Regions from separate parts of the Pseudomonas sp. XP2 genome, predicted to be linked through region 2. Evidence: predicted binding sites of a transcription regulator. Region 2 holds the regulator's gene; the other holds the start of a gene.
The links. Region 2 encodes sigma-54, which starts transcription at its own class of promoters, with help from an activator protein. Its sites were predicted from a motif close to ANTGGCATNNANNTTGCTNT; they were not measured.
Positions count from the first base shown of each region.

Region 1: a site for sigma-54 is predicted at 3,204-3,223, ahead of glnA (type I glutamate--ammonia ligase). Genes of this name have one in related genera too.

Region 1 is NZ_JBNRIK010000001.1:107,613-117,563, forward strand. It holds partial or broken gene ntrC (nitrogen regulation protein NR(I)) at 1-261, opposite strand, end outside; gene glnL (nitrogen regulation protein NR(II)) at 258-1,343, opposite strand; gene glnA (type I glutamate--ammonia ligase) at 1,700-3,106, opposite strand; gene thiI (tRNA uracil 4-sulfurtransferase ThiI) at 3,576-5,030, shown strand; gene typA (translational GTPase TypA) at 5,159-6,982, shown strand; gene ACK1VC_RS00490 (YkgJ family cysteine cluster protein) at 7,105-7,509, opposite strand; gene ACK1VC_RS00495 (glycogen/starch/alpha-glucan phosphorylase) at 7,694-9,951, shown strand, end outside.
Region 2 is NZ_JBNRIK010000013.1:40,452-62,517, forward strand. It holds gene ACK1VC_RS15505 (YhdP family protein) at 1-567, shown strand, start outside; gene ACK1VC_RS15510 (carbon-nitrogen hydrolase family protein) at 576-1,427, shown strand; gene tldD (metalloprotease TldD) at 1,430-2,869, shown strand; gene yjgA (ribosome biogenesis factor YjgA) at 2,994-3,515, opposite strand; gene pmbA (metalloprotease PmbA) at 3,625-4,971, shown strand; gene ACK1VC_RS15530 (hypothetical protein) at 5,097-5,498, shown strand; gene ACK1VC_RS15535 (class II fumarate hydratase) at 5,491-6,867, shown strand; gene ACK1VC_RS15540 (hypothetical protein) at 6,913-7,374, shown strand; gene ACK1VC_RS15545 (superoxide dismutase) at 7,376-7,987, shown strand; gene ACK1VC_RS15550 (ZIP family metal transporter) at 7,999-8,892, shown strand; gene ACK1VC_RS15555 (HPr family phosphocarrier protein) at 8,937-9,209, opposite strand; gene rapZ (RNase adapter RapZ) at 9,229-10,083, opposite strand; gene ptsN (PTS IIA-like nitrogen regulatory protein PtsN) at 10,086-10,550, opposite strand; gene hpf (ribosome hibernation-promoting factor, HPF/YfiA family) at 10,563-10,871, opposite strand; gene ACK1VC_RS15575 (RNA polymerase factor sigma-54) at 10,951-12,444, opposite strand; gene lptB (LPS export ABC transporter ATP-binding protein) at 12,622-13,347, opposite strand; gene lptA (lipopolysaccharide transport periplasmic protein LptA) at 13,348-13,872, opposite strand; gene lptC (LPS export ABC transporter periplasmic protein LptC) at 13,859-14,431, opposite strand; gene ACK1VC_RS15595 (KdsC family phosphatase) at 14,440-14,964, opposite strand; gene ACK1VC_RS15600 (KpsF/GutQ family sugar-phosphate isomerase) at 14,976-15,950, opposite strand; gene ACK1VC_RS15605 (ATP-binding cassette domain-containing protein) at 16,199-17,008, shown strand; gene mlaE (lipid asymmetry maintenance ABC transporter permease subunit MlaE) at 17,008-17,805, shown strand; gene mlaD (outer membrane lipid asymmetry maintenance protein MlaD) at 17,805-18,290, shown strand; gene ACK1VC_RS15620 (MlaC/ttg2D family ABC transporter substrate-binding protein) at 18,300-18,947, shown strand; gene ACK1VC_RS15625 (STAS domain-containing protein) at 18,944-19,246, shown strand; gene ACK1VC_RS15630 (BolA family protein) at 19,364-19,603, shown strand; gene murA (UDP-N-acetylglucosamine 1-carboxyvinyltransferase) at 19,627-20,892, shown strand; gene hisG (ATP phosphoribosyltransferase) at 20,984-21,619, shown strand; gene hisD (histidinol dehydrogenase) at 21,754-22,066, shown strand, end outside.

The DNA.
Region 1 (9,951 bases), on a different contig from region 2:
GTCGGAATGGGCGGTCATGATGATGACCGGCAGGCGCGGGTGGTGTTCGCGGATCTGTGCCAGCAGGTCAAGACCGCTGGCGCCCGGCATGCGGATGTCGGAAATGATCACGTCCGGCTGCTGGCGTGCCAGGCGGCCCATCACGCCATCTGCGCTGTCGAAGCTCTGGGTGGTCATGCCTTCTTGTTGCAGGGCTTTTTCCAGGACCCAGCGGATGGAGCGATCATCGTCGACGATCCATACGGTTTCACTTCGGCTCATGAGGCGGTGGCTCCTTGTTCCAGGGGCAGGTAGATCGAGAAGGCGGTGTGGCCTGCGTGGCTTTCGCACTCGATCAGGCCCTGGTGCTGGCTGATGATGTTCTGGGTAATGGCCAGGCCCAGCCCGGTACCGTCCGGGCGGCCACTGACCATGGGATAGAAGAGGGTGTCTTGCAGTTCCGGTGGAATGCCCGGGCCGTTATCGATGATCTCCACCCGCGCGACCAGGCGATGGCGAACATGGCCGATGGTGAACTGGCGCAAGGCGCGGCTGCGCAGGGTGATGCGGCCCAGGCGCAGTTCGTTCTGCGAACTGATCGCCTGCATGGCGTTACGCACGATGTTGAGCACGGCCTGGATCATCTGCTCGCGGTCGATCAGCACGTCCGGCAGGCTTGGGTCGTAATCGCGCACCAAAGTGATGCAGCCCTGGCTTTCGGCGTCGACCAGGCTGCAGACCCGCTCCAGCACTTCGTGGATGTTGGTCATGGCCAGCGATGGCAGTTTGTTCGAGCCGAGCATGCGGTCGACCAGGTTGCGCAGGCGGTCGGCCTCTTCGATGATTACGTTGGTGTAGTCGCGCAGGCCTTCTTCGGGTAGCTCGCGGGCCAGCAACTGGGCCGCGCCGCGAATGCCGCCAAGGGGGTTCTTGATTTCGTGGGCCAGGCCGCGCACCAGCATCTTGGTGGTTTCCTGCTTGCTCAGTTGGGCCTCTTCCTTGGTGATGCGCAACAGCCGGTCGCGGGGGTGCACCTCCAGCAACAGCAGGGTCTGGCCCTGGTTGAGGATGGGCGTTACCGCATAGTCCACGGTGATGGTCTGCCCGGTCAGCGAGGTGAGCTGCGCTTCGCGCTTGGTGAACGGGTGCGCCTGCTCGACGGCCTGGCGCAACGAGCTGAGCGCCTCGGTCGATTCGGTAAACAGCTCGCTGATGAACTGCCCATGGCTACGTTGACCACTGACGGCCAGCAGCATTTCCGCGGCCGGGTTCATGTATTCCAGGCGCAGCTCGGCGTTGAGCAGCAACGTGGCGGTGGTCAGGTTGTCCAGAAGCAGACGGTGCTGCGCATCGCTGATGGTCATAAGGCGTCGTTGACCTCTTTTGGCGCTTGCCTGGCATTTCTTTGGCCAGGGCCGGGCTCGGGGTGCATCGGCTGATGCGTGTCTCTCCGCAGAAAAAATGCAAGAAACAAACCAAAGCTCCGAAAAGAAGCGGGATTTGCCGATAAAGGCCTGGATCTGCGCAAATTCGGATCAGAAAGTCTTGATGAAACGTTTAATGTGAACCAGATTGGGGAGCAAATCGGGGCACTGTACTCAATCTTGCACCAAGATAGAGCATAGCGTGGCGGGCGAGGGTTCTGCGTGTGGCGCAAACGAAAACGGCCTCCCGAAGGAGGCCGTCTTGATCATGTCATCGGCGCGAAGCGGCGATCAGATCAGCAGCTGTAGTACAGCTCGTATTCCAGCGGGTGCACGAAGGTACGGACCTTGATCTCTTCTTCCGACTTCAGTTCGATGAAGGCATCGATGAAGTCGTCGGAGAACACGCCGCCCTTGGTCAGGAACGCACGGCCTTTGTCCAGCTCTTCCAGGGCTTCTTTCAGGCTGCCGCAGACTTGCGGAATGTCCTTGGCCTCTTCTGGTGGCAGGTCGTACAGGTTCTTGTCGGCAGCATCGCCTGGGTGAATCTTGTTCTGGATGCCGTCCAGGCCGGCCATCAGCAGGGCCGCGAAGGCCAGGTACGGGTTGGCCGATGGGTCCGGGAAGCGTGCTTCGATACGGCGGGCTTTCGGGCTGCCGACGTAAGGAATACGGATCGAGGCGGAACGGTTGCGAGCCGAGTAGGCCAGCATTACCGGAGCTTCGAAGCCTGGGACCAGACGCTTGTAGGAGTTGGTCGACGGGTTGGTGAAGCCGTTCAGGGCCTTACCGTGCTTGATGATACCGCCGATGAAGTACAGGGCGGTGTCGGACAGGCCGGCATAGCCTTCACCCGAGAAGGTGTTCTTGCCGTCTTTCCAGATCGACATGTGCACGTGCATGCCCGAACCGTTGTCGCCGTACAGTGGCTTCGGCATGAAGGTAGCGGTACGGCCGTAAGCGTCGGCAACGTTGTGCACGACGTATTTCAGGGCCTGTACTTCGTCAGCTTTCTTCACCAGGGTGTTGAACTTGACGCCGATTTCGTTCTGGCCGGCAGTCGCCACTTCGTGGTGGTGAACTTCAACGGTCTGACCCATTTCTTCCAGTGCGTTGCACATGGCAGTACGGATTTCGTGGTCGTGGTCGAACGGCGGAACAGGGAAGTAGCCGCCTTTCACGCCTGGACGGTGGCCTTTGTTGCCGCCTTCCACGTCAGCGCCGGTCATCCACGAGCCTTGCTCGGAGAAGATCTTGAACATCGAGCCGGAGATGTCCGAGTGGAACTTCACTTCGTCGAAGATGAAGAACTCTGGCTCCGGGCCTGCGAATACGGTATCACCGATGCCGGTGCTCTTCAGGTACTCTTCGGCGCGCTTGGCGATCGCACGTGGGTCGCGATCGTAGCCCTGCATGCTCGACGGGTCGACGATGTCGCAGGTGATGATCAGGGTTGGTTCTTCGGTGAACGGGTCCAGCACGGCGGTGTCGTCGACCGGCATCAGGATCATGTCGGACGCTTCGATGCCTTTCCAGCCAGCGATGGAGGAGCCGTCGAACATCTTGCCGACTTCGAAGAAGTCTTCGTCCAGCGCATCACGCGACGGCATGGTCACGTGGTGCTGAATGCCTTTGGTGTCCGTGAAACGCAGATCAATCCACTTGACGTCATGATCTTTGATGAGTTGAACCGACTTCGACATGTTGTCCTCCGGATGGTCTAGAGCGCGGTGGGCCGCTGCCCTGGAAAAAGGGTGTTGCCGGGCGCGGATAGTCGGCCAAGCTTACCTGCCTCACAAGGGAGCAAATTGCATGCCAGTGCCCGAAAATGGCGAGGGTGGGATAAAAGCAGGCGTTTGCGGGCATTTGGCGGTGGGTTGGCGGGGAAAAGTGCACCCTTACGATGCGGTTTTTGGCATCAACGCACCAATAGGGTGCATTGGTTGGCTGTGTGCTTCCTTTAAGGGCCTCATCGCCGGCAAGCCAGCTCCCACTGGGAGGGCGCAGGTCTTGAGGCCCGCCGAAGTCCTGTGGGAGCTGGCTTGCCGGCGAGGAGGCCAGTACAGGCAATATAAATCCAACCTTCTGTACAAAAGTTGGTCAAATCCTGAGCAGTTTCCGCTATAATTCGCGCCCCACATTTTCGGCAGGCCCTGCGCGCGCTGTTAACCAATGAAACTTATCGTCAAAGTCTTCCCAGAAATCACCATCAAGAGCCGGCCGGTGCGCAAGCGCTTCATCCGTCAGCTCGCCAAGAACATCCGCAACGTGCTCAAGGACCTCGATCCTGAGCTCGCGGTCGATGGTGTCTGGGACAATCTCGAAGTGGTCACCCGCATCGAAGACGAAAAAGTCCAGCGCGAGATGATCGAACGCCTCACCTGCACCCCGGGTATCACCCATTTCCTGCAGGTAGAGGAATACCCGCTGGGTGACTTCGATGACATCGTTGCCAAGTGCAAGCAGCACTTCGGCCACCTGCTGGCCGGCAAGCACTTTGCCGTGCGCTGCAAGCGCGGGGGGCACCATGACTTCACCTCGATGGACGTCGACCGTTACGTCGGCAGCCAGCTGCGCCAACAGTGTGGCGCGGCCGGCATCGAGCTGAAGAAGCCTGAAGTGCTGGTGCGCATCGAAATCCGCAACCAGCGCCTGTACGTGATCCACAACCAGCACCAGGGGATCGGCGGCTACCCGCTGGGCGCCCTGGAGCAGACCTTGGTACTGATGTCCGGTGGCTTCGACTCCACCGTGGCAGCCTACCAGATGATGCGCCGTGGCCTGATGACCCACTTCTGCTTCTTCAACCTTGGCGGCCGTGCCCACGAGCTGGGCGTTATGGAAGTGGCCCACTACCTGTGGAAGAAGTACGGCAGCAGCCAGCGCGTGCTGTTCATCAGCGTGCCGTTCGAAGAAGTGGTCGGCGAGATCCTCAACAAGGTCGACAACAGCTACATGGGCGTGACTCTCAAGCGCATGATGCTGCGCGGTGCCGCGCACATGGCTGACCGCCTGGAAATCGATGCCCTGGTCACGGGCGAGGCCATTTCCCAGGTGTCCAGCCAGACCCTGCCGAACCTGTCGATCATCGACTCGGCCACCGACAAGCTGGTGCTGCGCCCGCTGCTGGCCAGCCACAAGCAGGACATCATCGACCAGGCCACCGAAATCGGCACCGCCGACTTCGCCAAGCACATGCCAGAATACTGCGGCGTGATTTCGGTAAACCCGACCACTCACGCCAAGCGCCACCGCATGGAGCATGAAGAGAAGCAGTTCGACATGGCCGTGCTGGAGCGCGCCCTGGAGCGCGCCAAGCTGATCTCCATCGACCATGTGATCGACGAGCTGGGCAAGGATGTCGAAATCGAGGAAGTGGCCGAGGCGCTGTCGGGCCAGATCGTCATCGACATTCGTCACCCCGATGCCCAGGAAGACGAACCCCTGGTGCTGGACGGTATCGAAGTCCAGGCCATGCCGTTTTATGCCATCAACAGCAAGTTCAAGCACCTGGACCCCACGCGCCAGTACTTGCTGTATTGCGACAAGGGTGTGATGAGCCGTTTGCACGCACACCATCTGCTCAGTGAGGGACATGCCAATGTGCGTGTTTATCGTCCGACATAAGACGCCGGGGCTGTATGGCGGCAGTATCCGCCATCGCCCTCCCGACCACCGGGCCCGCTGAGCCTTAAACAGTACATATTGGCCGCCTACACTGGGCGGCAACCGAATCCTCTGATCGAGATACACTTGTGATCGAAAATCTGCGTAACATCGCCATCATCGCCCACGTTGACCATGGTAAAACCACCCTGGTCGACAAACTCCTGCGTCAGTCCGGCACTCTGGAGCGTAACGAGCTCAACGACGAGCGCGTCATGGACTCCAACGACCAGGAAAAAGAGCGCGGTATTACCATTCTGGCGAAAAACACCGCCATCAACTGGAACGGCTACCACATCAACATCGTCGACACCCCCGGCCACGCCGACTTCGGTGGCGAGGTTGAGCGTGTAATGTCGATGGTCGATTCCGTGCTGCTGCTGGTCGACGCTCAAGACGGCCCTATGCCGCAAACCCGCTTCGTAACCAAGAAGGCTTTCGAAGCTGGCCTGAAGCCAATCGTCGTGATCAACAAGGTTGACCGCCCGGGCGCGCGTCCTGATTGGGTTCTGGACCAGATCTTCGACCTGTTCGACAACCTCGGCGCTACCGACGAGCAGCTGGACTTCAAAGTGGTCTACGCTTCGGCCCTGAACGGCATTGCCGGTCTGGACCACACCGAAATGGGCGAAGACATGACTGCCCTGTACCAGGCTGTCATCGACCACGTTCCAGCGCCAGCTGTTGACCGTGACGGCCCGTTCCAGATGCAGATCTCTGCACTGGACTACAACAGCTTCCTGGGTGTTATCGGCGTTGGCCGTATTGCCCGTGGCCGCATCAAGCCGAACACCCCGGTTGTCGCCATCGACGCTGACGGCAAAAAGCGTAACGGCCGTATCCTCAAGCTGATGGGTCACCACGGCCTGCACCGCGTCGACGTTGAAGAAGCCCAGGCTGGCGACATCGTTTGCATCAGCGGTTTCGACGAGCTGTTCATCTCCGACACCCTGTGCGACCCGACCGCCGTTGAGGCGATGAAGCCGCTGACCGTTGACGAGCCAACCGTTTCGATGACCTTCCAGGTCAACGACTCGCCGTTCTGCGGCAAGGAAGGCAAGTTCGTCACCAGCCGTAACATCAAGGACCGTCTGGACAAAGAGCTGCTGTACAACGTAGCCCTGCGCGTTGAAGAAACCGATTCCCCAGACAAGTTCAAGGTCTCGGGCCGTGGCGAGCTGCACCTGTCGGTACTGATCGAAACCATGCGTCGCGAAGGCTTCGAGCTGGCCCTGGGCCGCCCAGAAGTAATCATTCGTGAAGTAGACGGCGTCAAGCAAGAGCCGTTCGAAAACGTCACCATCGACATCCCTGAAGAATCCCAGGGCAAGGTCATGGAAGAAATGGGTCTGCGTAAAGGCGACCTGACCAACATGGTCCCGGATGGCAAGGGCCGTGTTCGCCTGGAATACAACATCCCGGCGCGTGGTCTGATCGGTTTCCGTAACCAGTTCCTGACCCTGACCAACGGTGCAGGCATCCTGACCTCGATCTTCGACCGCTATGACGCTGTGAAGTCCGGCCACATGTCCGGCCGTCAGAACGGCGTACTGGTTTCGGTCGAAACCGGCAAGGCGCTGACCTACTCGCTGGAAACCCTGCAGGCGCGTGGCAAGCTGTTTGTCGAGCACGGTCAGGAGATCTACAACGGTCAGATCATCGGCCAGAACAGCCGCGACAACGACCTGGGCGTCAACCCTACCAAGGGCAAGAAGCTCGACAACATGCGTGCTTCGGGTAAAGACGAAGTCATCGCCCTGGTTCCGCCTGTTCGCTTCACCCTGGAACAGGCTCTGGAATACATCCAGGAAGACGAGCTGTGCGAAGTAACGCCGAAGTCCATCCGTCTTCGCAAGAAGATCCTGGACGAAAGCGAGCGTACCCGCGCTGCCAAGAAAGCCAAGAACAGCTAAGTTAGCTTTGGCTGAATGAAAACGCCCCCGGTCGAAAGGCCGGGGGCGTTTTTTTATGCCTTCAGGATTTGTGTTGGCCCCTTTGCGGGCTTGCCCGCGAAGACGCCCTTGAAGCCTGACGATCAGCGCCCGACCACCTTGGGCTTATAGGCGCAATACCCCGGCCGCGGCCCGACCTTGGGGTGGTTGCGGCAGGTATCCGGGCGCTTGTCATAAATGGTGCACAGCCGGCTTTTACGATCCAGATACATGCAGTCATCGTTGCTCATCCGGGTCAGGGTGAAGATCCCTGACTTCTGGTTGAAGCGCTCGATGATGCCTTCCTTCTGCAAGCGTTTAGCCACGTTTTTGGGGGGTTCGTCTTTCTCGAACTCGTCCACCACGCCGATACGGATCAGATCCTTGATCTTCACCTCTACCGGCAGGGTGCAGCAGGTCGAATGGCAGCCGTGGCACATGTGGCTGGCGTAGCGCTGCCAAGTCTCCAGGCGGTCGACTTCGGCGGCGGCGATCAGGGTCGTTTTCATCTTTATAGGGTGGATCACGGTCTTGGGGCGCGCGATGATACCGGAATTGCTCAATTTATGAACAACCTTTTGCCGGATTCGCAGAGTCGGCATGAAAACTGCGAACAGTCACTGTCACTCCCTGTCGAAGGGTCTAGTCTGATCAATCTCCCTCCGCTTTCGTCAACTTGCCAGAGGATGCCGCATGTCTCAGGAACCCAAAGCACGTGACGCCGAGGTGGCCGAATTTCGCGCCGCTGTACTGAACAAGCTGACCTACGCGGTCGGCAAGGACCCGGAACATGCGTTCGACCACGACTGGTTCGAGGCCATCGCTCTGGCCGCGCGCGACCACATGGTCGACCACTGGATGGACCACACCCGCCTGGCCTATCGTCGTAGCCAGAAGCGGGTCTATTACCTCTCCCTCGAGTTCCTAATCGGGCGCTTGCTGTACGACAGCCTGAGCAACCTGGGGCTGCTGGACGTCGCCCGTGATGCGCTGGAAGGGCTGGACGTGGACCTGGAGCGCATCCGCCTGCTCGAGCCCGACGCCGCCCTGGGTAACGGGGGTCTCGGCCGCCTGGCTGCGTGCTTCATGGAAAGCATGTCCACCCTGGGCATCGCCGCCCATGGTTACGGCATTCGCTACGAACATGGGTTGTTCCGTCAGGCTGTAGTCGATGGCTGGCAGCAGGAACAGACTGAAAACTGGCTGGACTTTGGTAACCCCTGGGAGTTCGAGCGTGCTGAGGTGATCTACCCGATCAGCTTCGGCGGCAGTGTCGAAACCGTCAACGATGCCAGTGGCAACCAGCGGCAAGTATGGTCGCCGGGCGAAACGGTGCGGGCGGTGGCCTACGACACGCCCGTGGTCGGCTGGCGTGGATCCAGCGTCAACACACTGCGCCTGTGGCGTGCGCGGGCGCTGGAAGAGCTGCACCTGGAGCGCTTCAATGCCGGTGACCACCTGGGGGCCGTGGCCGAAGTGGCGCGGGCCGAGAGCATTTCGCGCGTGCTGTACCCGGCCGACAGCACCGAGGCGGGGCAGGAACTGCGCCTGCGTCAGGAGTACTTCTTTGTGTCGGCTTCGCTGCAGGACTTGCTGCGCCGTCACCTGAACATGCACAAGGACCTGCTCAACCTGCCCGACGCGGCGGCCATCCAGCTCAACGACACACACCCTTCGATTGCCGTTGCCGAGTTGATGCGGCTGCTGGTGGACCAGCATGAAGTGCCCTGGGACAAGGCCTGGGAACTGACCGTTGGCACGCTCGCCTACACCAACCACACCCTGCTGCCCGAAGCCCTGGAAACCTGGCCGGTAGCCCTGATGGAGCGCATGCTGCCGCGGCACATGCAGATCATCTACCTGATCAACGCCTACCATATCGATGCATTGCGGGCCAAAGGCCTGCACGATTTCGACGTGCTGCGCGCGGTGTCGCTGATCGAGGAAGACAATGGGCGCCGGGTGCGCATGGGTAACCTGGCGTTTCTGGGCTCGCACAGCGTCAACGGTGTGTCCGCGCTGCACAGCAAGCTGATGAAGAGCACGGTGTTTTCCGAGCTGCACAAGCTCTACCCGCAACGGATCAACAACAAGACCAACGGCATTACCTTTCGCCGCTGGCTGTACCAGTCAAACCCTCAGCTGACCGAGATGCTGGTCGAAGCGCTCGGGCCGGAACTCAAGGACGACCCTGAAGGGCTTCTGGTTGGCCTGGTGCCATTTGCCGACAAGGCCAGTTTCCGCAAGCAGTTCGCTGCTCAACGGCTGCACAGCAAGCGTGCCCTGGCCAGCATCATCCAGGACCGCATTGGTGTCACGGTGAACCCTGAAGCGCTGTTCGATGTGCAGGTCAAGCGTATCCACGAGTACAAGCGCCAGCTGCTCAACCTGCTGCACACCGTGGCGCTGTATCAGGCCATTCGCAACGATCCCGGCACCAGCTGGGTGCCGCGGGTGAAGATCTTCGCCGGCAAGGCTGCGGCCAGTTACCACCAGGCCAAGCTGATCATCAAGCTGGCCAACGACATTGCCCGGGTGGTGAACAATGACCCGACCGTGCGCGGTCTGCTCAAGGTGGTGTTCCTGCCTAACTACAACGTTAGCCTGGCCGAAAGCATCATCCCGGCGGCCGACCTGTCCGAGCAGATTTCCACCGCAGGTTATGAAGCCTCCGGTACCAGCAACATGAAGTTCGGCCTGAACGGCGCGCTGACCATCGGCACCCTGGACGGTGCCAACGTGGAAATGTGCGAACAGGTGGGTGCCGACAACATGTTCATCTTTGGCCTGACTGCGCAGCAGGTCGAGGCGCGCAAGCGTGCCGGTGATTTTGGTGCAAACGCCGCCATAGCCGCTTCCAACCGCTTGAGCGACGTGTTGCAGGCGATTCGCAGTGGTGTGTTCTCGCCAGACGACCCATCACGCTATACCGGGTTGATCGACGGGCTGGT
Region 2 (22,066 bases):
AGCCGTGACTTCCGCCTGGATGTGGACGGCCGCTGGCCCGGGTCGCCTGCTGCGGTGGGCCTGAAGCGGTTCTCTGGCAGCATGGACGCAGCACTGCGCACCGGCCAGTTCGTTGAAGTCGAGGGCGGCGCACAGGCACTGCGCGTGTTCGGCCTGCTCAACTTCAACTCCATCGGCCGGCGTCTGCGCCTGGACTTCTCCGACTTGTTCGAAAAGGGCCTGGCCTATGACCGGGTCAAAGGCCTGCTGGTGGCCAGTGATGGTGTCTATGTGACCCGCGAGCCGATCAGTGTGACTGGCCCGTCGAGCAACTTCGAACTGGAGGGCACGCTGGACATGGTACGCGACCGGGTCGATGCCAACCTGCAGGTGAGCTTGCCGGTCACCAACAACCTGCCGCTGGCGGCACTGATTATCGGCGCGCCGGCCGTGGGCGGCGCGCTGTTCCTGGTCGACCGGTTGATCGGTGACCGTGTCTCGCGCTTTGCCAGCGTGCACTACCGTGTAGAAGGGCCGTGGAAAGAGCCTAGAATCACATTTGTGAAACCTTTCGAGAAATCCCGCTAGGAGTGCCCATGAAGGCAGCGGTAATCCAGATGGTCAGCCAGGATGATGTGCTGGCCAACCTGCAGCGTGCCGGTGTTCTGTTGGAGCAGGCCGCCTTTGGCGGCGCTCGGCTGGCGGTGCTGCCGGAAAACTTCGCCGCCATGGGCCGCAAGGACGCCGCTGCCATCGGTCGCGCCGAAGCATTGGGTGAAGGGCCGATCCTGCCATGGTTGAAACGCACCGCCCGCGACCTCAAGTTATGGATTGTCGCCGGTACTTTGCCCTTGCCGCCGGTCGGCCAGCCCGAGGCCAAGGCTCATGCCTGCTCGCTGCTGATCGACGAGCACGGCGAGGTGGCGGCACGGTATGACAAGCTGCACCTGTTCGACGTGGACGTTGTCGACAACCGCGGTCGGTACCGTGAGTCGGATGACTACGCCCATGGCACCCAGGTGGTCGTGGCGGACACGCCGGTTGGGCGGTTGGGGCTGAGCGTATGCTACGACTTGCGATTCCCCGAGCTGTACAGCGCACTGCGCGCCGCCGGCGCCGAACTGATCACTGCACCAGCGGCTTTTACTGCCGTTACAGGCGCGGCACATTGGGAAGTGCTGATACGCGCCCGCGCGATCGAAACCCAGTGTTACCTGCTGGCTGCTGCACAGGGCGGCACCCACCCAGGCCCACGGGAAACCCATGGCCATGCGGCGATCGTCGACCCTTGGGGGCGCATCGTCGTAGAGCAGGCGCAAGGCGAAGCGGTGCTGCTTGCCGAGCGCAACATTGATGAACAAGCGTCCATCCGGGCGCGCATGCCGGTGGTAACGCACCGGCGCTTTTTCTCGCAGGGCGCGTTGCGACCTGCGCATACCTCGGAGTGACTATGAGCCAGATGTTATCCACCGTCAGCGAGCAGCTCCTGGCCCCAGGCGGCTTGACCCTGGACAGCCTGCAGAGCGTGCTGGGTGAGTTGGCCGGCCCCGGCATCGACGCCGCCGACCTGTATTTCCAGGGTCAGATCTCGGAAACCTGGGCACTGGAAGACGGCATCGTCAAAGAGGGCAGCTTCAACCTGGACCAGGGCGTGGGCGTACGTGCCCAGTCCGGTGAAAAGACCGGCTTCGCCTATAGCAATGCGATCAACCTCGAGGCGTTGACCTCGGCTGCACGCGCCGCCCGTTCCATTTCCCGGGCCGGGCAGAACGGCACGGTCCAGGCCTTCCGCAGCCAGGAAGTGACCGCCCTGTATGGCGCAGACAACCCGCTGGATGTACTGAGCCGTGCCGAGAAGGTTGAGCTGCTCAAGCGTGTCGATGCTGCCACCCGCGCCCTGGACCCGCGCATCCAGCAGGTCAGCGTAAGCATGGCCGGGGTCTGGGAGCGCATCCTGATCGCTGCGGCCGATGGCAGCCTGGCCGCCGACGTGCGCCCGTTGGTGCGCTTCAACGTCAGCGTCATCGTCGAGCAGAACGGCCGCCGCGAGCGCGGCGGGCAGGGCGGTGGCGGGCGTACCGACTACCGCTTCTTCACCGAGGAACGGGTGATGGGCTATGCCCGCGAGGCATTGCGCCAGGCGCTGGTGAACCTGGAGGCGATCCCGGCACCTGCCGGCACCTTGCCGGTGGTGCTGGGTTCGGGCTGGTCGGGCGTGTTGCTGCACGAGGCGGTGGGCCATGGCCTGGAAGGTGACTTCAACCGCAAGGGCAGTTCGGCGTTCAGCGGCCGCATTGGCGAGAAAGTGGCATCGAGCCTGTGCACCATCGTTGACGATGGCACGCTCGAAGGCCGCCGTGGCTCGCTGAGCGTAGATGATGAGGGCACCCCGACCGAATGCACCACGCTGATCGAGAACGGTGTGCTCAAGGGTTACATGCAGGACAAGCTCAACGCACGCCTGATGGGTATGGCGGTCACCGGCAACGGCCGCCGTGAATCCTACGCGCACCTGCCGATGCCGCGCATGACCAACACCTACATGCGAGCAGGGCAAAGCGACCCTCAGGAAATCATCGCGTCGGTGAAAAAAGGTATCTACTGCGCCAGCCTGGGTGGTGGTCAGGTGGACATCACCAGTGGCAAGTTCGTGTTTTCGACCAGTGAGGCCTACCTGATCGAAGACGGCAAGATTACCGCCCCGGTGAAGGGCGCGACCCTGATCGGCAATGGGCCGGAGGCGATGAGCCGGGTGTCGATGGTCGGTAACGACCTGGCGCTGGACAGCGGAGTAGGGACGTGCGGCAAGGACGGGCAGTCGGTGCCGGTCGGGGTAGGGCAGCCTACCTTGAAGCTGGATGCGATTACCGTGGGTGGGACCGGGGCTTGATAGCTTCGGGGGCTTTTGTGGGAGCGGGCTTGCCCCGCGAAGAAGGCCACATAATGGTGGCTGACACCGGCTTTGCCGGTGTTCGCGGGGCAAGCCAGCTCCCACAGGGCCCCAGAGCAATCCGTCAGCGCAAGCCGCGTTGCAGCTCGTCGAGGTCGCGGATGTACTTGAACACCTTGCGTGCGGCGGCAGGCGGCTTGTTGCGGGCCTTCTCGTGCTGGGCATGGCGCACCAGCGAGCGCAGCTGCTGGCGGTCGGTGTCGGGGTACTCGTTGACGAAGCGCTCAAGGTCTTCGTCGTTGCCGTCGATCAACCGGTCGCGCCAGCGCTCCAGGCCGTGGAAGCGCTCGTTGTACTGGCGGGTCGAGCTGTCCATCTGCTCAAGCAAGGCGTGGATGGCATCCAGGTCCTGCACGCGCATCAGCTTGCCGACAAACGACATATGGCGTTTGCGGGCGCCATGAGCGGTGTGCTTGCTGGCCTCGGCCAGGGCCTTGCGCAGCTCGTCGGTCAACGGCAGGCGGGCCAGGGTATCGGCTTTGAGCGTGGTAAGGCGCTCGCCGAGTTCGACCAGCTCATGCAGTTCGCGCTTGATCTGGGTTTTGCTTTTTTCGCCGTCGAAGGCGTCGTTGTTTGAATCAACCATGGTGGCAGTCCGCTAGAAATCGCCGCCATGATAACCAGTCGGGGGCCGCTTGTCCGGCCCGGTCGTAGAATGACCCCAAGCCGTACGCAGAATTTGAGTGGAGAGAACCATGAGTGCAGTCCAGAGCGTAGGTCCGAAAGACCTGCCAGCATTGCAGGAGCAGGTCGAGGCAATCATTGCCGAGGCGCGCCGCCAGGGGGCCAGCGCCTGCGAAGTGGCGGTATCGCTGGAGCAGGGCCTGTCCACCACAGTACGCCAGCGCGAGGTTGAAACAGTTGAGTTCAACCGCGACCAGGGCTTTGGTATCACCCTTTATGTTGGCCAGCGCAAAGGCTCGGCCAGCACCTCGGCCAGTGGCCCGGAGGCGATCCGTGAGACCGTTGCGGCAGCCTTGGCCATTGCCAAACATACGTCCGAGGACGATTGCTCCGGCCTGGCCGACGCGGCGCTGATGGCCCGTGAAATCCCGGACCTGGACCTCTATCACGACTGGGCTATCGAGCCCGAAAGGGCCATCGAGATGGCCCTGGCCTGCGAAGCGGCGGCGTTCGATGAGGACCCGCGCATCCTCAACGCCGACGGCACCACACTCAATACCCACCAGGGCTGCCGCGTGTATGGCAACAGCCATGGCTTCATTGGCAGTTATGCTTCGACCCGGCACAGCCTGAGCTGTGTGATGATCGCTGAAGGCGACGGCCAGATGCAGCGTGACTACTGGTACGACGTGAACCGCCAGGGCAACCTGCTGGCCGACCCGCGCAGCATCGGCGTACGCGCGGCCCAGCGCGCAGCCAGCCGCTTGGGCGCGCGTCCGGTACCGACTTGCGAAGTACCGGTGCTGTTTTCCGCCGAACTGGCGGGTGGCCTGTTCGGCAGCTTCCTCTCGGCCATTTCCGGCGGCAATCTCTACCGCAAGTCGTCGTTCCTTGAAGGCACCATTGGTCAACGCCTGTTCCCCACCTGGCTGACCCTCGACGAGCGCCCTCACATTCCACGGGCACTGGGCAGCGCGGCGTTTGACGGTGATGGCCTGGCGACCTATGCCAAGCCGTTCGTCGACAAGGGCGAGCTGGTGTCTTACCTGCTGGGTACCTATTCCGGGCGTAAGCTGGGCTTGCCAAGCACAGCCAACTCCGGTGGTGTGCACAATCTGTTCGTCACTCACGGTGTCGAAGACCAGGCCGCACTGATCCGCCGTATGGGCCGCGGGCTGCTGGTGACCGAATTGATGGGGCATGGCCTTAACATGGTGACGGGTGATTACTCCCGTGGTGCGGCAGGCTTCTGGGTCGAAAATGGCGAGATTCAGCACGCTGTACAGGAAGTGACCATTGCCGGCAATATGAAGGATATGTTCCAGCAGATTGTCGCGATTGGTAGCGATCTTGAAACCCGTAGCAATATCCATACGGGCTCGGTATTGATTGAGCGGATGACTGTTGCGGGTAGCTGATCTTTAGCAGAAATTTCAATGTCACTGAAAACCCGGCCCCTGCGCCGGGTTTTTTTCATCACCTTTCCCTTGAAGTGATTCTGTTTATCACTTAATAATGAATATCATTATCCAGTAACCCGGCGATGATGTTCATGAAACCCGTCCTGCGCGAACTCCCCTACCTGGAAAACTGGCGCTGGCTCAGCCGGCGCATTCGCTGTGCGCTCGAGCCCGACGAGCCGCGCCTGATCGAGCATTACCTGGCCGAAGGCCGCTATCTGGTGTGCTGCACCGAGACCTCGCCATGGACGGTGGCATTGACCTCCTTCCGCCTGCTGCTGGATACCGCCTGCGACCGCATGCTGCCCTGGCACTGGCGTTGCCTGTGCCTGGATCAGGCCTGGCGCCCCCTGCTGGTGTTGCGCAACCTCGATCGCCACGAAGAAAACCAGCGCTGGCAGCCCTACGCCCTGCAGTTGGCCAATTGCCGTCTGCTGCCCTCCATTTCTCCCGATGAATTGATGCAAGGATTTGATGATGAGTGATACCCGTATCGAGCGTGACAGCATGGGTGAACTGCAGGTGCCGGCCAAGGCCTTGTACGGTGCACAGACCCAGCGCGCGGTCGACAACTTCCCGGTCAGTGGCCTGCGCATGCCGGCCCAGTTCATTCGTGCCCTGTTGCTGGCCAAGGCTGCCGCCGCCAAGGCCAACGTCGAGCTGGAACAACTGTCTGCGGCGCAGGGCCAGGCCATCGTCAAGGCTGTCGAGCAACTCTTGGCGGAGGACTTCATCCAGCACTTCCCGGTGGATGTGTTCCAGACCGGCTCTGGCACAAGCTCGAACATGAACGCCAACGAGGTGATTGCCACCTTGGCCAGCCGCGTGCTGGGTGACGCTGTCAACGCCAACGACCACGTCAACTGTGGCCAGAGCAGCAACGACATCATCCCCACCACCATTCATGTCAGTGCTGCACTGGCCTTGCACGAGCAACTGCTGCCGGCGCTGAGCCACCTGGTACAGGTGATCGAGACCAAGTCGGCGCAAGTGCATCAGTGTGTGAAAACGGGTCGCACCCACTTGATGGACGCCATGCCGGTACGCATGAGCCAAGTGCTGGACGGCTGGGCGGCGCAGATCAACGGTGCCAAGGGGCACATCGAAGCCACCTTGCCAAGCCTGCAGGCGCTGGCCCAGGGCGGTACCGCCGTGGGTACCGGCATCAATGCCCACCCTCAGTTCGCTGCCGGCTTTGCCCGGCAGCTCAGCGGCCTGACCCAGGTCGAGTTTACCCCGGGGCAGAACCTGTTCGCCCTGATCGGCTCGCAGGACACCGCCGTGGCGCTGTCTGGCCAGCTCAAGACCACGGCCGTGGCACTGATGAAGATCGCCAACGACCTGCGCTGGATGAACTCCGGCCCACTGGCCGGCCTGGGCGAAATCGAGCTGCAAGGCTTGCAGCCGGGCTCTTCGATCATGCCTGGTAAGGTCAACCCGGTGATCCCGGAGGCCACTGCCATGGTTGCTGCCCAAGTGATCGGTAACGACGCGACCATCGCTGTTGCTGGCCAGTCCGGCAATTTCGAGCTGAACGTGATGCTGCCGGTGATCGCCCGCAACCTGTTGGAGAGCATCGAGCTGATGGCCAACGTCAGCCGCTTGCTGGCCGACAAGGCCATCGCCAGCTTCAAGGTCAACGAGGACAAGCTCAAGGAAGCCCTGGCGCGCAACCCGATCCTGGTCACTGCGCTGAACCCGATCATTGGTTACCTCAAGGCCGCCGAAATCGCCAAGACCGCCTACAAGCAGGGCCGCCCGATCATCGAGGTGGCGTTGGCGCACACCGATCTTTCGCGTGACCAGCTGCAAGCGCTGCTGGACCCGGAAAAGCTCACTGCCGGCGGTATCTGACCCTGCGTCACCGCCTTAGCGCCATCAGCGCGGAGTAGCAATGCCATGCAGCACTGGAAACGCACGACCGAAACAGCCAACCGCCTGTTCGACCAAGGCGAGCTGGTAGACGCCCGGGAACATTACCTGCAGGCACTGGCGCTGGCACAGGTGCTGTTCGAGCGCTGGCATGACGTTGACGAAGCGGTGGCCGCGTTGGTCATCGCCCACCACAACCTGGCTGACCTGCACCTGCGCCTGAATCAGCCGCACGAAAGCGCCGACTACCTGTGCGCCGCCCACCAGCGGCTGCTGCAGGCCAGCCAGGAGGCGCGTTTGCCCCAGGCTCTGCGTGACGCGGCCCTGCGCCACAGTGGGAGAACCTATACCGAACTGCTGAGCTTCATCGCCGAGTACGGTCAGTACCCACGTACCGAGCGCCTGCTCCACCGCCACAATGCCGGGGGCAGCGAGATCGCTGCCCGGCCGGACGTGGCGCCCAGAACCCATGCCTACGGAATTCACTGACATGCCCCATACCTTGCCTGCTTTGCCTTACGCCTACGATGCACTGGAGCCGCACATCGACGCCCAGACCATGGAGATCCACCACAGCAAGCACCATCAGACCTACGTCAATGGCCTCAATGCCGCCATCGAAGGCACCGAGTGGGCCGAGTGGCCCGTGGAAAAGCTGGTCGGTGCGGTCAAGCAACTGCCGGAAAACCTGCGGGGTGCGGTGACCAACCATGGCGGCGGCCACGCCAACCACAGCCTGTTCTGGACCGTAATGTCACCGCAGGGGGGCGGCGAGCCGCAGGGCCAGCTGGCGCAGGCCATCTCGTCGCAACTGGGCGGTTTCGACGCCTTCAAGGACGCCTTCACCAAAGCGGCGCTGACCCGTTTCGGCAGTGGCTGGGCGTGGCTCAGCGTGACGCCGCAGAAAACCCTGGTGGTGGAAAGCAGCGGTAACCAGGACAGCCCGCTGATGCACGGCAATACGCCAGTTCTTGGTCTGGACGTGTGGGAGCATGCCTATTACCTGAAGTATCAGAACCGTCGTCCGGAATACATCGGTGCTTTCTACAACGTCATTGACTGGGCGGAAGTGGAACGTCGTTATGTTGAAGCCCTGAAGTGAGCCGGACCGGTATGCGCTCTGAAGTGATGTCTGTCAGCAGTGTGCGCCTGTTTCGTCTGGCGCTTGGGACTTTGCTGTTGCTGACCGGCACCGCGCTGCTGGTCGCGCGCGGCCTTGCCTGGCTGGACCTGGAGCCACGCATGTTGCGCGCCCTGGAGGGCGGCGCATTATGCGCACTGGGGACGGCGCTGGGGGCGGTACCGGTACTGGTCATTCGCAACATGCCGGTGGCGCTGGCCGACACGCTGCTGGGCTTCGGCGCAGGCGTGATGCTGGCAGCCACCGCATTTTCCCTGATCATTCCGGGCCTGGACGCGGCCCGGTCCGTAGGTTTCAGCCCATGGGCCGCCGGTGGCCTGATCAGCTTTGGCTTGTTGTTCGGTGCGCTGTGCCTGTTTCTGGTTGACCTCAAGGTGTCTGGCGCCTCGCCAGAAGCACTGGTCGGCACTGGCAACCAGCCGGTGATTGCTGCGCGTATCTGGCTGTTTGTCATTGCCATCGTTGCGCACAACATCCCCGAAGGCATGGCCATCGGTGTGTCGGCAGGTGGGGGCATGGCCGACGCCGACAGCCTGGCCATGGGCATTGCGTTGCAGGATGTGCCCGAGGGACTGGTGATTGCGCTGGTGTTGGCCGGGGCGGGCATGTCGCGTTTCAACGCTTTTCTGATTGGCGCTGCGTCAGGCTTGGTCGAGCCGCTGGCCGCAGTGATCTGTGCCTGGTTGGTGAACATCGCCGAACTGCTGTTGCCGCTGGGCCTTGCCTGCGCGGCAGGGGCGATGCTGCTGGTGGTGACCCAGGAGATCATCCCGGAATCGCGCAGTAACGGCCATCATCGTCTGGCCAGCCTGGGGCTGTGCATCGGGTTTTGCCTGATGATGGTGATGGACACCGCGCTGTCCTGATTCATGATCAGGTTTACGCGTTCCCAGCAGGACCGTGCAGGCTTCTATTCGCCTTCGTCGAAGAAGTTGTTGATCAGCTCGACCAACGCATTCATCGCCTCGTTGTCCTGCTCGCCTTCGGTATGCAGGTGCACCTGGGTGCCTTTGCCGGCTGCCAGCATCATCACCGCCATGATGCTCTTGCCGTCCACCAGCGTGTCCGGCGCGCGCCCAACGCGCACCTGGCAGGGATAACGGCCAGCCACGCCGACGAACTTGGCTGCCGCCCGGGCATGCAGGCCCAGCTTGTTGATAATGGTGATTTCGCGGGCGGGCATCGTGGGGCGGATCCTTGGGCTAGAGGTCGCGGTGGCGGACCTGGACGTTTTTCAGGGATTGCTGCAGCAACTGGCCAAGGCGCTCGGTTATGTACACCGAGCGGTGGTGGCCGCCGGTGCAGCCGATGGCAATGGTAACGTAGGCGCGGTTGCTGGCGGCGAAGCGGGGGAGCCACTTGAGCAGGTAGCTGGAAATGTCGCTGAACATGTCTTCGACATCTGGCTGTGCGCCCAGGTAGTCGATGACCGGTTGCTCGAGGCCGGAGTGTTCGCGCAGTTCAGGCTTCCAGTAAGGGTTGGGCAGGCAGCGCACATCGAACACCAGGTCCGCATCGACCGGCATGCCCCGCTTGAAACCGAACGACTCGACCAGGAACGCGGTGCCAGGCTCGGGCTGGTTGAGCAGGCGCAGCTTGATCGAATCACGCAGTTGATACAGGTTCAGGTTGGTGGTGTCGATCTTCAGGTCAGCCAGGTCGGCGATCGGCCCCAAAAGCTCGCTCTCGACGCGGATCGCCTCGGCCAGCGAGCGGTTGGCATTGGTCAATGGGTGGCGTCGGCGGGTTTCCGAAAAGCGCTTGAGCAGCATGCCTTCGTCGGCATCCAGGAACAGCACATCACACTGGATATTGCGCGCGCGGGCTTCTTCGAGCAATTCGGGGAAGCGCGTCAGGTGGCTGGGCAGGTTACGTGCGTCGATCGACACTGCAACCTTCGGTTGCAGCAGTTCGGTGTTGATCAGCGCCTCTTCCGCCAGCTCCGGCAAGAGCGCGGCGGGCAGGTTGTCAATGCAGTAGAAACCATTGTCTTCCAGGACATCGAGGGCGGTACTCTTGCCGGAGCCGGACCGGCCGCTGACAATGATCAAGCGCATGTTCAGTGCTCGTTCTGTTCGTCCAGGACTACCTGGAAGAGGGCCTCGTTACTGCTGGCGCTACGCAAGCGATCACGAACTTCCTTGCGATCAAGCATGCTGGCAATCTGGCGCAGCAGTTCCAGGTGGGCATCGGTAGCGGCTTCAGGCACCAGCAAGACGAACAGCAGGTCCACGGGCGCGCCATCGATGGCGTCGTATTCGATTGGGGCGTCCAGGTGCAGCAGGGCACTGACCGGTGCGGAGCAACCTTCAAGCCGGCAGTGAGGGATGGCGATGCCATTGCCGAAACCGGTCGAGCCGAGTTTTTCGCGGGCGACCAGTTTTTCGAAGACGTCTTGCATCTCCAGTTCTGGCACTTGATCGGCGATGAGGTTCGCAACCGTTTCCAAGGCGCGCTTTTTACTGCCGCCCGGCACGTTCACGAGGGAACGGCCGGGGGTCAGGATGGTTTCAAGTCGGATCATGGATGAGGGGGATCAGCGGGCAGCTGCACCTTGCAGCAGGCTTTGCTGTTTTTCCTTGTGTTTTTTCAGTTGGCGGTCGAGCTTGTCGGCCAAGGCGTCGATGGCTGCATACATGTCTTGGTCTTCGGCATTGGCAACCACTTCACCGCCAGGAATCTGCAGGGTCGCTTCGACCTTCTGCTGCAGCTTCTCGACTTTCATGATGACCTGCACGTTGGTGATCTTGTCGAAGTGACTTTCCACGCGGGCGAGCTTTTCAAGCACATAATCGCGCAGTGGCTGGGTGACTTCTACATGCTGTCCACTGATATTGACTTGCATACAGCTTCTCCTTTATTGCCCGTGCATAAAGAGGCAGGTCTTGCACCTGCCCCACAAACGCTGTGGCGCATCTCAGGGGCTACATCAGTCGCTTGCGTTCGCTCGACGGTGCTATGCCGAGCGACTCGCGGTACTTGGCGACGGTGCGACGGGCTACCTGGATGCCTTGTGCCTCCAGTAAACCAGCGATCTTGCTGTCACTCAATGGCTTTTTCTGATTTTCCGCTGCAACCAGTTTTTTGATGATCGCGCGGATCGCTGTAGACGAGCATTCTCCGCCTTCGGAGGTGCTGACGTGGCTGGAGAAAAAGTATTTCAGTTCGTAGATGCCACGCGGGGTGTGCATGTATTTTTGCGTGGTAACCCGAGAGATGGTCGACTCATGCATCCCCACCGCTTCGGCGATGTCATGCAGCACCAGCGGCTTCATTGCTTCATCACCATGGTCGAGGAAACCGCGCTGGTGCTCGACGATCTGCGTGGCAACCTTCATCAGGGTTTCGTTGCGGCTTTGCAGGCTCTTGATGAACCAGCGCGCTTCCTGCAACTGGTTGCGCATGAAGGTGTTGTCGGCACTGGTGTCGGCGCGGCGCACGAAGCCTGCGTATTGCGGGTTGACCCGCAGGCGCGGGATGGCTTCCTGGTTCAGCTCCACCAGCCAGCGGTCGCTGTCTTTACGCACGATGACGTCGGGCACCACGTACTCGGGTTCGCTGGACTCGATCTGTGAGCCAGGGCGCGGGTTGAGGCTTTGTACCAGCTCGATGACCTGGCGCAGCTCGTCTTCCTTGATTTTCATGCGCCGCATCAGCTGGCTGTAGTCGCGGCTGCCGAGCAGGTCGATGAAATCGGTGACCAAGCGCTTGGCTTCGGTCATCCACGGAGTGTTGGCAGGCAGCTGGCGCAGTTGCAGCAGCAGGCATTCACCCAGGTTACGGGCGCCGACGCCGGCCGGTTCGAACTGCTGGATACGGTGCAGCACCGCTTCGACCTCGTCCAGCTCGATATCCAGCTCCGGGTCGAAACCGGCGCAGATTTCCTCAAGGGTGTCTTCCAGGTAGCCCTGGCCGTTGATGCTGTCGATGAGGGTAACGGCGATCAGGCGGTCGGTGTCGGACATCGGCGCCAGGTTCAGTTGCCACAGCAGGTGGCTTTGCAGGCTTTCGCCGGCCGATGTGCGGGTGGTGAAGTCCCACTCATCGTCATCGTTGCTCGGCAGGCTGCTGGCGCTGGTCTGGTAGATGTCTTCCCAGGCGGTATCGACCGGAAGCTCGTTGGGGATCCGCTCGCCCCACTCGCCATCTTCCAGGTTGTCGGCACTGACGGTGCTTTCCTGAAAGCTGTTGTCCTGGGCTTCGGCTGCCGGCTTGTTCTCGGCGTTGTCCGCCATCGGGTCGCTGTTGTCGAAGTCCTCGCCGTCTTCCTGACGTTCGAGCATCGGGTTCGACTCCAGCGCTTCCTGGATTTCCTGTTGGAGGTCCAGGGTGGAAAGCTGGAGCAGACGGATGGCCTGTTGCAACTGCGGTGTCATCGTCAGTTGCTGGCCCATTTTTAGGACGAGCGATGGTTTCATGGCTGGGGCTTAATACCTTGTTCGCCGGCGCGCATGCGCCATCCACTACACGAGGGCGCCGGGGCGCCAGATCAAGCAAGTTTTATGCCTTAAATTGTAGCGTTTGCCTAGAGCGCTGTAACAACTTTACCCGCGGTTTCACGGCTATGTGCCAGTGCTCCAGGCGCTTCCCCTGGGTCAGAGCCGGAACTCGTGGCCCAGGTAAACCTCTTTGACCAGGTCGTTGGCCAGGATGGTCTCGGCATCGCCTTCAGCGATCAGTCGGCCATCATTGACGATATAGGCGGTCTCGCAGATATCCAGCGTCTCGCGCACGTTGTGGTCGGTAATCAGCACACCGATGCCCTTGGCCTTGAGGTGGTGGATGATCTGCTTGATGTCACCAACCGAGATCGGGTCGACACCGGCGAAGGGTTCGTCCAGCAGGATGAACTTGGGTGCGGTTGCCAGGGCGCGGGCAATCTCGACGCGGCGGCGTTCACCACCGGAAAGGCTCATGCCGAGGTTGTCGCGAATGTGGCTGATGTGGAACTCCTGCAGCAGGCTTTCCAGCTCTTTGCGGCGGCCGTCGCGGTCGAGGTCCTTGCGGGTCTCGAGAATGGCCATGATGTTGTCGGCCACCGACAGTTTACGGAAGATCGAGGCTTCCTGCGGCAAGTAGCCGATGCCGGCACGGGCGCGGCCGTGCATGGGCTGGTGGCTGACATCGAGGTTGTCGATGAGCACGCGCCCCTGCTCGGCCTGGACCAGCCCGACAATCATGTAGAAGCAGGTGGTCTTGCCGGCGCCGTTGGGGCCGAGCAGGCCGACGATCTGGCCACTGTCGATCGACAGACTGACATCACGTACGACCTGCCGCCCCTTGTAGCTCTTGGCCAGATGCTGGGCTTTGAGGGTTGCCATTTACTCGGCCTTCTTCTTGGGCTGGATCACCATGTCGATGCGCTGACGTGGCTGGGTCACGTTGCCACCACGACCGGCGGTCGCCACCTGGGACTTGGTGTTGTAGACGATCTTCTCGCCTTCGGTCGTGTTGCCCTCGTTTTCGACCTTGGCGCGGTCGGTGAGGATCACGGTGTCTTTCTGCGCCTGGTACTGGATTGTCACTGCCCAGCCTTTCATCTTGTCTGGCTTGGCAGCGCTCTGTTGTTGCTCGAAGTAGGCCAGGTTGCCGACCGAGGTGACCACATCGATGTCGCCGTTGGCGGCGCGGGTCATGGTCACGGTGTTGCCTTTGATCATCATCGAACCTTGGGTGATGATCACGTCACCGGTATAGGTGGCCACGCCTTGCTTGTCATCCAGATGGGCCTGGTCGGCCTGGATGCGGATCGGCTGATCACGGTCATTCGGCAGTGCGAAGGCGCTCGCGCTTCCCAGTGCTGCGCTCAGGCTGAGCAAAAGGGGGAGGGTTTTAACGAGCCTCATACTGTCCTCTTACGTTAGAGAGCAGGTCCATCCTGCTTTCTTTCAAATACGCTTTCATTCCTTTGCCCGTAGTCGTGCCACCGGCGCCGTCGATTCTAACGGCTTGCTCGGTCTGCGCATATTGCTTCTGCGGGAACACGGTCATGCGTGAACTGGTAATGATGGTTTCACGCTGTTTTTCGTCGATGCGTGCAATTCGTACCTTGTCGATCAGCTCGACCTCGGTGCCGTCCGGGTTGACCTCGGCGCGGGTGCTTTGCACGTGCCACGGGTATTGGGTGCCGCGGTACAGGTGCAGGTCCGGCGTGGTCACCAAGGTGATTTCGCTGGTCTTCATGTGCTCGACCTTGTCGGCGGTCATTTCGTACTGCAGCTTGCCGTCGGGCAGAAATTGCACACTGTGCGCGTTGATCGCATAGTAGTCGATGGCGCTTTCGTCGACCTGGGCCACCGGCTTGTCGAGGAAGCTTTCCGGGCTGACATTCCAGTAGCCGACCGCCGCCAGCAGGGCGGCGATCACTGCTAGCAGCGCAATATTGCGGGCTTTCTTGCTGAACATGGGCAGCCTTACAGGTAGTTGGCGTTGGCAGCGTCCAGGGTACCCTGGGCCTGCATGATCAGTTCGCAGAATTCACGGGCTGCGCCTTCGCCGCCGCGTGCCTGGGTCACGCCGTGAGCGTGCTGGCGAACAAACGGGGCGGCGCTGGCCACGGCCATGCCCAATGCCACCCGGCGAATGACCGGCAGGTCGGGCAGGTCATCGCCCAGGTAGGCCACTTGATCATAGCTTAGGCCCAGTTCGGCGAGCAGGCCGTCAAGCACGACCAATTTGTCCTCGCGGCCCTGGTACAGGTGCGGGATGCCGAGGTTTTTTGCCCGGCGCTCGACCACAGGGGTTTTGCGCCCGCTGATGATCGCGGTGGCCACACCCGAGGCCATGAGCATCTTGATGCCCTGGCCGTCGAGGGTATTGAAGGTCTTGAACTCGCTGCCATCTTCGAGGAAGTACAGGCGCCCGTCGGTGAGCACGCCGTCTACGTCGAACACTGCCAGCTTGATGGCTTTGCCGCGTTGCATGAGGTCCTGGTTCATTCCATCGCTCCTTACATTACACCGGCGCGCAGCAGGTCGTGCATGTTCAGGGCGCCGGTCGGGCGGCCCTCGCGGTCCACCACCACCAGTGCGCTGATCTTGTGGTCTTCCATGATCTTCAGGGCTTCGGCAGCGAGCATGTCGGCGCGGGCCGTTTTGCCGTGCACGGTCATGACCTGGTCGACCAGGGTGGTGTGTACGTCGATGTTGCGGTCCAGGCTGCGGCGCAGGTCGCCGTCGGTGAAGATCCCGGCCAGCGTGCCGTCGGCTTCGACGATCACGGTCATGCCCAGGCCTTTGCGGGACATTTCAAGCAGCGCATCCTTGAGCAGGGTGCCGCGGGCTACCTGGGGCAGCTCGTCGCCGCTGTGCATCACGTTCTCGACCTTGAGCAGCAGGCGACGGCCCAGTGCACCGCCCGGGTGCGAGAAGGCAAAGTCTTCAGCGGTGAAACCGCGGGCTTCGAGCAGGGCGATGGCCAGGCAGTCGCCCAGCACCAGCGATGCCGTGGTGGAGGAGGTGGGTGCGAGGTTAAGCGGGCAGGCCTCTTGCGCGACGCGGGCGTCGAGGTTGACCTCGGCGGCCTGGGCCAGGGGCGAGTCCGGGTTGCCGGTCAGGCTGACCAGCTTGATGCCCAGGCGCTTGATCAACGGCAGCAGGGTGACGATTTCGGCAGTGCTGCCGGAATTGGAAAGCGCAAGGATGACATCATCGCGGGTAATCATGCCCATGTCGCCATGGCTGGCTTCGGCCGGGTGCACGAAAAACGCCGGGGTCCCGGTGCTGGCCAGGGTGGCGGCGATCTTGTTGCCGATATGCCCGGACTTGCCCATGCCGACCACGACCACCCGGCCCTTGCTGGCCAGGATCAGCTCGCAGGCTTTGACGAAATTGTCGTCGATGCGCGCCAGCAGGGCCTCTACGGCCTCGAGTTCCAGGCGCAGGGTGCGTTGGGCGGATTGAATCAGCTCGCTGGATTGGCTCATGTCGAGAAAGCAATGCCTGATGAAAAGGTCGCGATTATACGCGCAATGACGAAAACCCTCACCCCTTCGATTGCTGTAGCGAATGTCATCAAAGCCTGTCACGGGGCTGAACGACTGCTTGTCCGGCCTTGGGGCGGCACTGTCAGCGGTGCTATAGTTCGCCGCTATTCGGCCTGCCAGGGGCGCTTGTGCCTTCCTGATGGAGGCCGGCGTCCATTAGGACGAGGCTGCACTAGCAAGGAGTCTAGATGAGTGTGGATAGCGCCTACGCGGTCGAGTTGAAGGGGGTTACCTTCAAACGTGGTTCGCGCAGCATTTTCAGCAACGTCGACATTCGCATCCCGCGCGGCAAGGTCACCGGCATCATGGGGCCATCGGGTTGCGGCAAGACCACGTTGCTCCGCCTGATGGGTGCGCAATTGCGCCCCTCCAGCGGTGAGGTATGGGTTGCCGGCCAGAACCTGCCGACGCTGTCGCGCAGCGACCTGTTCGACGCCCGCAAACAGATGGGTGTGCTGTTTCAGAGTGGCGCGCTGTTCACCGACCTCGATGTGTTCGAGAACGTCGCGTTCCCGCTGCGCGTGCACACCCAGCTGTCGGACGAAATGATCCGCGACATCGTGCTGATGAAGCTGCAGGCCGTGGGCCTGCGGGGTGCCATCGACCTGATGCCTGATGAATTGTCCGGTGGCATGAAGCGCCGTGTGGCGCTGGCGCGGGCAATTGCCCTGGACCCGCAGATCCTTATGTACGACGAGCCGTTCGTCGGCCAGGACCCGATCGCCATGGGCGTACTGGTGCGCCTGATCCGCTTGCTCAACGATGCCCTGGGCATTACCAGCATCGTCGTTTCCCACGACCTGGCGGAAACCGCCAGCATCGCCGACTACCTCTACGTGGTAGGCGACGGCCAGGTGCTGGGGCAGGGGACGCCCGACGAGCTGATGGGCTCGGACAACCCTCGCATTCGCCAGTTCATGAAGGGCGACCCGGACGGCCCGGTACCCTTCCACTTTCCTGCGCCTGACTACCGCGCCGACCTGCTGGGAGCGCGTTGATGCGCAGAAAATCCTTACTCGAACGTGTTCGCCTGCTGGGCCGTTCGGCAATCGATGTGCTGGCCGTGCTCGGGCGTTCCTGCCTGTTCCTGTTCCATGCGCTGGTTGGCCGTGGCGGTATCGGCGGCGGCTTCCAGCTGCTGACCAGGCAGCTGTACTCGGTGGGCGTGTTGTCGCTGGCGATCGTTGTCGTGTCCGGGGTGTTTATCGGCATGGTGCTGGCGCTGCAGGGCTACAGCATCCTGGCCAGGTACGGTTCGGAGCAGGCAGTGGGGCAGATGGTCGCCCTGACCCTGCTGCGTGAGCTCGGCCCGGTGGTAACGGCGTTGCTGTTCGCCGGCCGTGCAGGGTCCGCGCTGACCGCCGAAATCGGCAACATGAAGTCGACCGAGCAGCTGTCGAGCCTGGAAATGATCGGCGTCGACCCGCTCAAGTACATCGTCGCGCCGCGCCTGTGGGCCGGTTTCATCTCGCTGCCGTTGCTGGCGCTGATCTTCAGCGTGGTCGGCATCTGGGGTGGCTCGTGGGTGGCCGTGGACTGGCTGGGCGTCTACGAAGGCTCGTTCTGGGCCAACATGCAGAACAGTGTTTCTTTCACTGACGACGTGCTTAACGGGCTGATCAAGAGCCTGGTGTTCGCCTTCGTCACAACCTGGATTGCCGTATTCCAGGGGTACGACTGCGAGCCCACCTCAGAAGGGATCAGCCGTGCCACCACCAAGACCGTGGTCTATGCCTCGTTGGCAGTGCTGGGTCTGGACTTTATTCTGACCGCCTTGATGTTTGGAGATTTCTGATGCAAAACCGCACCCTGGAAATCGGTGTCGGCCTGTTCCTCCTGGCCGGGATCCTGGCGCTGCTGCTGCTGGCCCTGCGTGTCAGCGGGCTGTCGGCCAGCCCGAGCAGCGATACCTATAAAGTTTATGCCTACTTCGACAATATCGCCGGTTTGACGGTCAGAGCTAAAGTGACCATGGCCGGTGTGACCATCGGCAAGGTCACCGCCATCGATCTGGACCGGGATTCCTACACCGGTCGGGTGACGTTGCAGCTGGACAAGTCGGTGGACAACCTGCCGACCGACTCCACGGCCTCGATCCTGACTGCCGGTCTGCTTGGCGAGAAGTACATCGGCATCAGCGTGGGCGGCGAAGATCAGGTGCTCAAGGATGGCGCGACCATCCACGACACCCAGTCGGCCTTGGTGCTGGAAGATCTGATTGGCAAGTTCCTGCTCAACTCCGTTGGCAAGGAACCGAAAGAAGCGCAACCGGCTAATTAAGGAGTATCCATGATTTCGATCCTGCGACGTGGCCTGCTGGTCCTGCTGGCGGCCTTCCCTCTGCTGACCCTGGCGGCGCAGTCGCCTCACGAGGTGGTTCAGGGCACGACCAATGAACTGCTGGGTGACCTCAAGGCCAACAAGGAGCAGTACAAGTCCAACCCCAGCGCCTTCTACGATGCGCTCAACCGCATCCTGGGCCCGGTGGTGGACGCTGACGGTATTTCCCGCAGCATCATGACCGTCAAGTACTCGCGCAAGGCCACACCTGAGCAGATGCAGCGCTTCCAGGAAAACTTCAAGCGCAGCCTGATGCAGTTCTATGGCAATGCGCTGCTCGAATACAACAACCAGGGCATCGTCGTCGACCCGGCCAAAGCCGATGACGGCAAGCGCGCCAGCGTAGGCATGAAGGTCACCGGTAACAACGGTGCCGTTTACCCGGTGCAGTACACCCTTGAAAACATCGGTGGTGAGTGGAAGGTGCGTAACGTCATCGTCAACGGCATCAACATTGGCAAGCTGTTCCGTGACCAGTTTGCCGATGCCATGCAGCGCAATGGCAACAACCTGGACAAGACCATCGACGGCTGGGCGGGTGAAGTGGCCAAGGCCAAGCAGGCAGCAGACAGCTCGCCTGACAAGGAAGTGAAATGAGTGAGGCCGGCGTAAGCATGGCTGAGCCAGGCGTTATGCGCCTGGCCGGCGTGCTGGACTACCGTACCGGCCCCGCCTTGCGCAAGCAGGGCAAGTCGCTGATCGACGCCTCCCGCGAGCCGCACCTGGTGCTGGATTGCTCGGCTGTCGAAAAGTCGTCGAGCGTTGGCCTGTCGCTGTTGCTTGCGTTCATTCGCGATGGCCAAGCCACCGGCAAGGCCTGCGAGGTCCGCGGCATGCCTGACGACATGCGGGAAATTGCCGAGGTCTATGACCTTGATGAAGTGCTGGCAACCTGATGGCCCGGCACGGATGATGGCCCCTCGGTCAGCGAAGCCCTCGTTGGGCTTCGCAGGCGGGGGGCTTTTTTGTATGATGGCCGACCCGTGCGCATCGGGCGCCGATTGAGGTTGAGCATGCAGGCCGTAGAAGTTAAAAGCTTCCTTGAAGAGAAATTGCCGGGTTCCCGGGTCGAAGTTGAAGGCGAAGGCTGCAACTTCCAGTTGAACGTGATCAGCGACGAGTTGGCTGGCCTGAGCCCGGTCAAACGCCAGCAGGCGATCTATGCTCACCTGAACCCATGGATCGCCAATGGCAGCATCCATGCGGTAACCATGAAATTTTTCAGCAGCGCAGCCTGGGCTGAGCGCACCTGAGCCAACTTGGCGGCGAGACTCCAATGGACAAACTGATTATTACTGGCGGCGCTCGCCTTGACGGCGAGATCCGCATTTCGGGCGCGAAGAACGCAGCCTTGCCGATTCTGGCGGCGACCCTGCTGGCCGATGGCCCGGTCACCGTGGGCAACCTGCCACACCTGCACGACATCACCACCATGATCGAGCTGTTCGGCCGCATGGGCATCGAGCCTGTGATCGACGAGAAGCTGTCGGTGGAGATCGACCCACGCACCATCAAGACCCTGGTTGCGCCTTACGAGCTGGTCAAGACCATGCGCGCCTCGATCCTGGTACTGGGCCCGATGGTTGCCCGTTTCGGCGAAGCCGAAGTGGCCCTGCCTGGCGGTTGCGCCATTGGTTCGCGCCCGGTCGACCTGCACATCCGCGGCCTCGAGGCCATGGGCGCGAAGATCGAAGTGGAAGGTGGCTACATCAAGGCCAAGGCGCCTGAGGGTGGCCTGCGCGGTGCGCACTTCTTCTTCGACACCGTCAGCGTCACCGGTACCGAGAACATCATGATGGCCGCTGCCCTGGCCAAGGGCCGCAGCGTGTTGCAGAACGCCGCGCGCGAGCCTGAAGTGGTCGACCTGGCCAACTTCATCAATGCCATGGGCGGCAATGTCCAGGGCGCCGGTACCGACACCATTACCATCGATGGCGTCGAGCGCCTGCACTCGGCCAGCTACCGCGTCATGCCGGACCGCATCGAGACCGGTACCTACCTGGTCGCTGCTGCCGTGACCGGTGGCCGCGTCAAGGTCAAGGACACCGACCCGACCATCCTTGAAGCCGTACTGGAAAAACTCAAGGAAGCCGGTGCCGACATCAACACCGGCGAAGACTGGATCGAGCTGGACATGCATGGCAAGCGGCCAAAGGCCGTCAACCTGCGTACCGCCCCGTACCCGGCGTTCCCGACCGACATGCAGGCGCAGTTCATTTCGCTCAACGCCATTGCCGAAGGCACCGGCGCGGTGATCGAAACCATCTTCGAAAACCGCTTCATGCACGTTTACGAAATGCACCGCATGGGCGCGCAGATCCAGGTCGAGGGCAACACTGCCATCGTCACTGGCGTCAAGTCGCTCAAAGGTGCCCCGGTCATGGCCACCGATCTGCGTGCGTCCGCCAGCCTGGTGCTGTCGGCGCTGGTTGCCGAAGGCGATACCCTGATCGACCGCATCTACCACATCGACCGTGGTTACGAGTGCATCGAAGAGAAACTGCAGATGCTCGGCGCGAAAATCCGCCGCGTACCGGGCTAATAGCCCGCAGGTGCAAGGATGCACCTTTCGAATTGAATGCGGCCAGGTCGATGACCTGGCCGGCAGCAGCCGCTTAAGGACCGACGTTCCAATGTTGACCATCGCGCTTTCCAAAGGCCGTATTCTCGACGACACCCTGCCGTTGCTGGCCGAGGCCGGTATTGTGCCGACCGAGAACCCGGACAAGAGCCGCAAACTGATCATCCCCACCACGCAGGACGATGTGCGCCTGCTGATCGTGCGTGCGACCGATGTGCCGACCTATGTCGAGCATGGTGCCGCCGACCTGGGTGTGGCCGGCAAGGACGTGCTGATGGAGTACGGCGGCCAGGGTATGTACGAACCCCTGGACCTGCAGATTGCCCAGTGCAAGCTGATGACTGCCGGCGTGGTCGGCGCACCCGAGCCCAAGGGCCGCCTGCGCGTGGCCACCAAGTTCGTCAACGTAGCCAAACGCTACTACGCCGAACAGGGCCGTCAGGTCGATATCATCAAATTGTACGGTTCGATGGAACTGGCACCGCTGATCAACCTCGCCGACAAGATCATCGACGTGGTCGACACTGGCAACACTCTGCGTGCCAACGGCCTGGAGCCCCAGGACCTGATCGCCACGATCAGCTCGCGCCTGGTGGTCAACAAGGCTTCCATGAAAATGCAGCACGCCCGTATCCAGAGCCTGATCGACACGCTGCGTCAAGCAGTCGAATCGCGACACCGCGGCTGACTCTCTACCGACTGCGCGCGGCTTTCGCCGTCGCGCCCGTCTATCCGCGTCATAGCCACTTTTCTCGGGTGCCCGCGCGGATGGACTGGTAGCCTAGGGTGCCTGAGCATTCGCTAATAATCGAGGCCCTCGCCATGACCGTGTCCACTGCAATTGCCCGTCTCAACGCTGCTGATCCGGATTTCGCCCGACATCTGGATCATCTGCTGAGCTGGGAGAGTGTGTCCGATGACGCGGTCAACCAGCGCGTGCTCGACATCATCAAGGGCGTGCGCGAGCGCGGCGATGCGGCACTGGTAGAGTTCACCCAGCGTTTCGACGGCGTTTCGGCCAACAGCATCGATGACCTGATCCTCGGTCGCGAGCGCCTGGAGCTGGCCCTGACCCGCATTACCCCGGTCCAGCGCGAAGCCTTGGAAAAGGCCGCCAACCGCGTGCGCATGTACC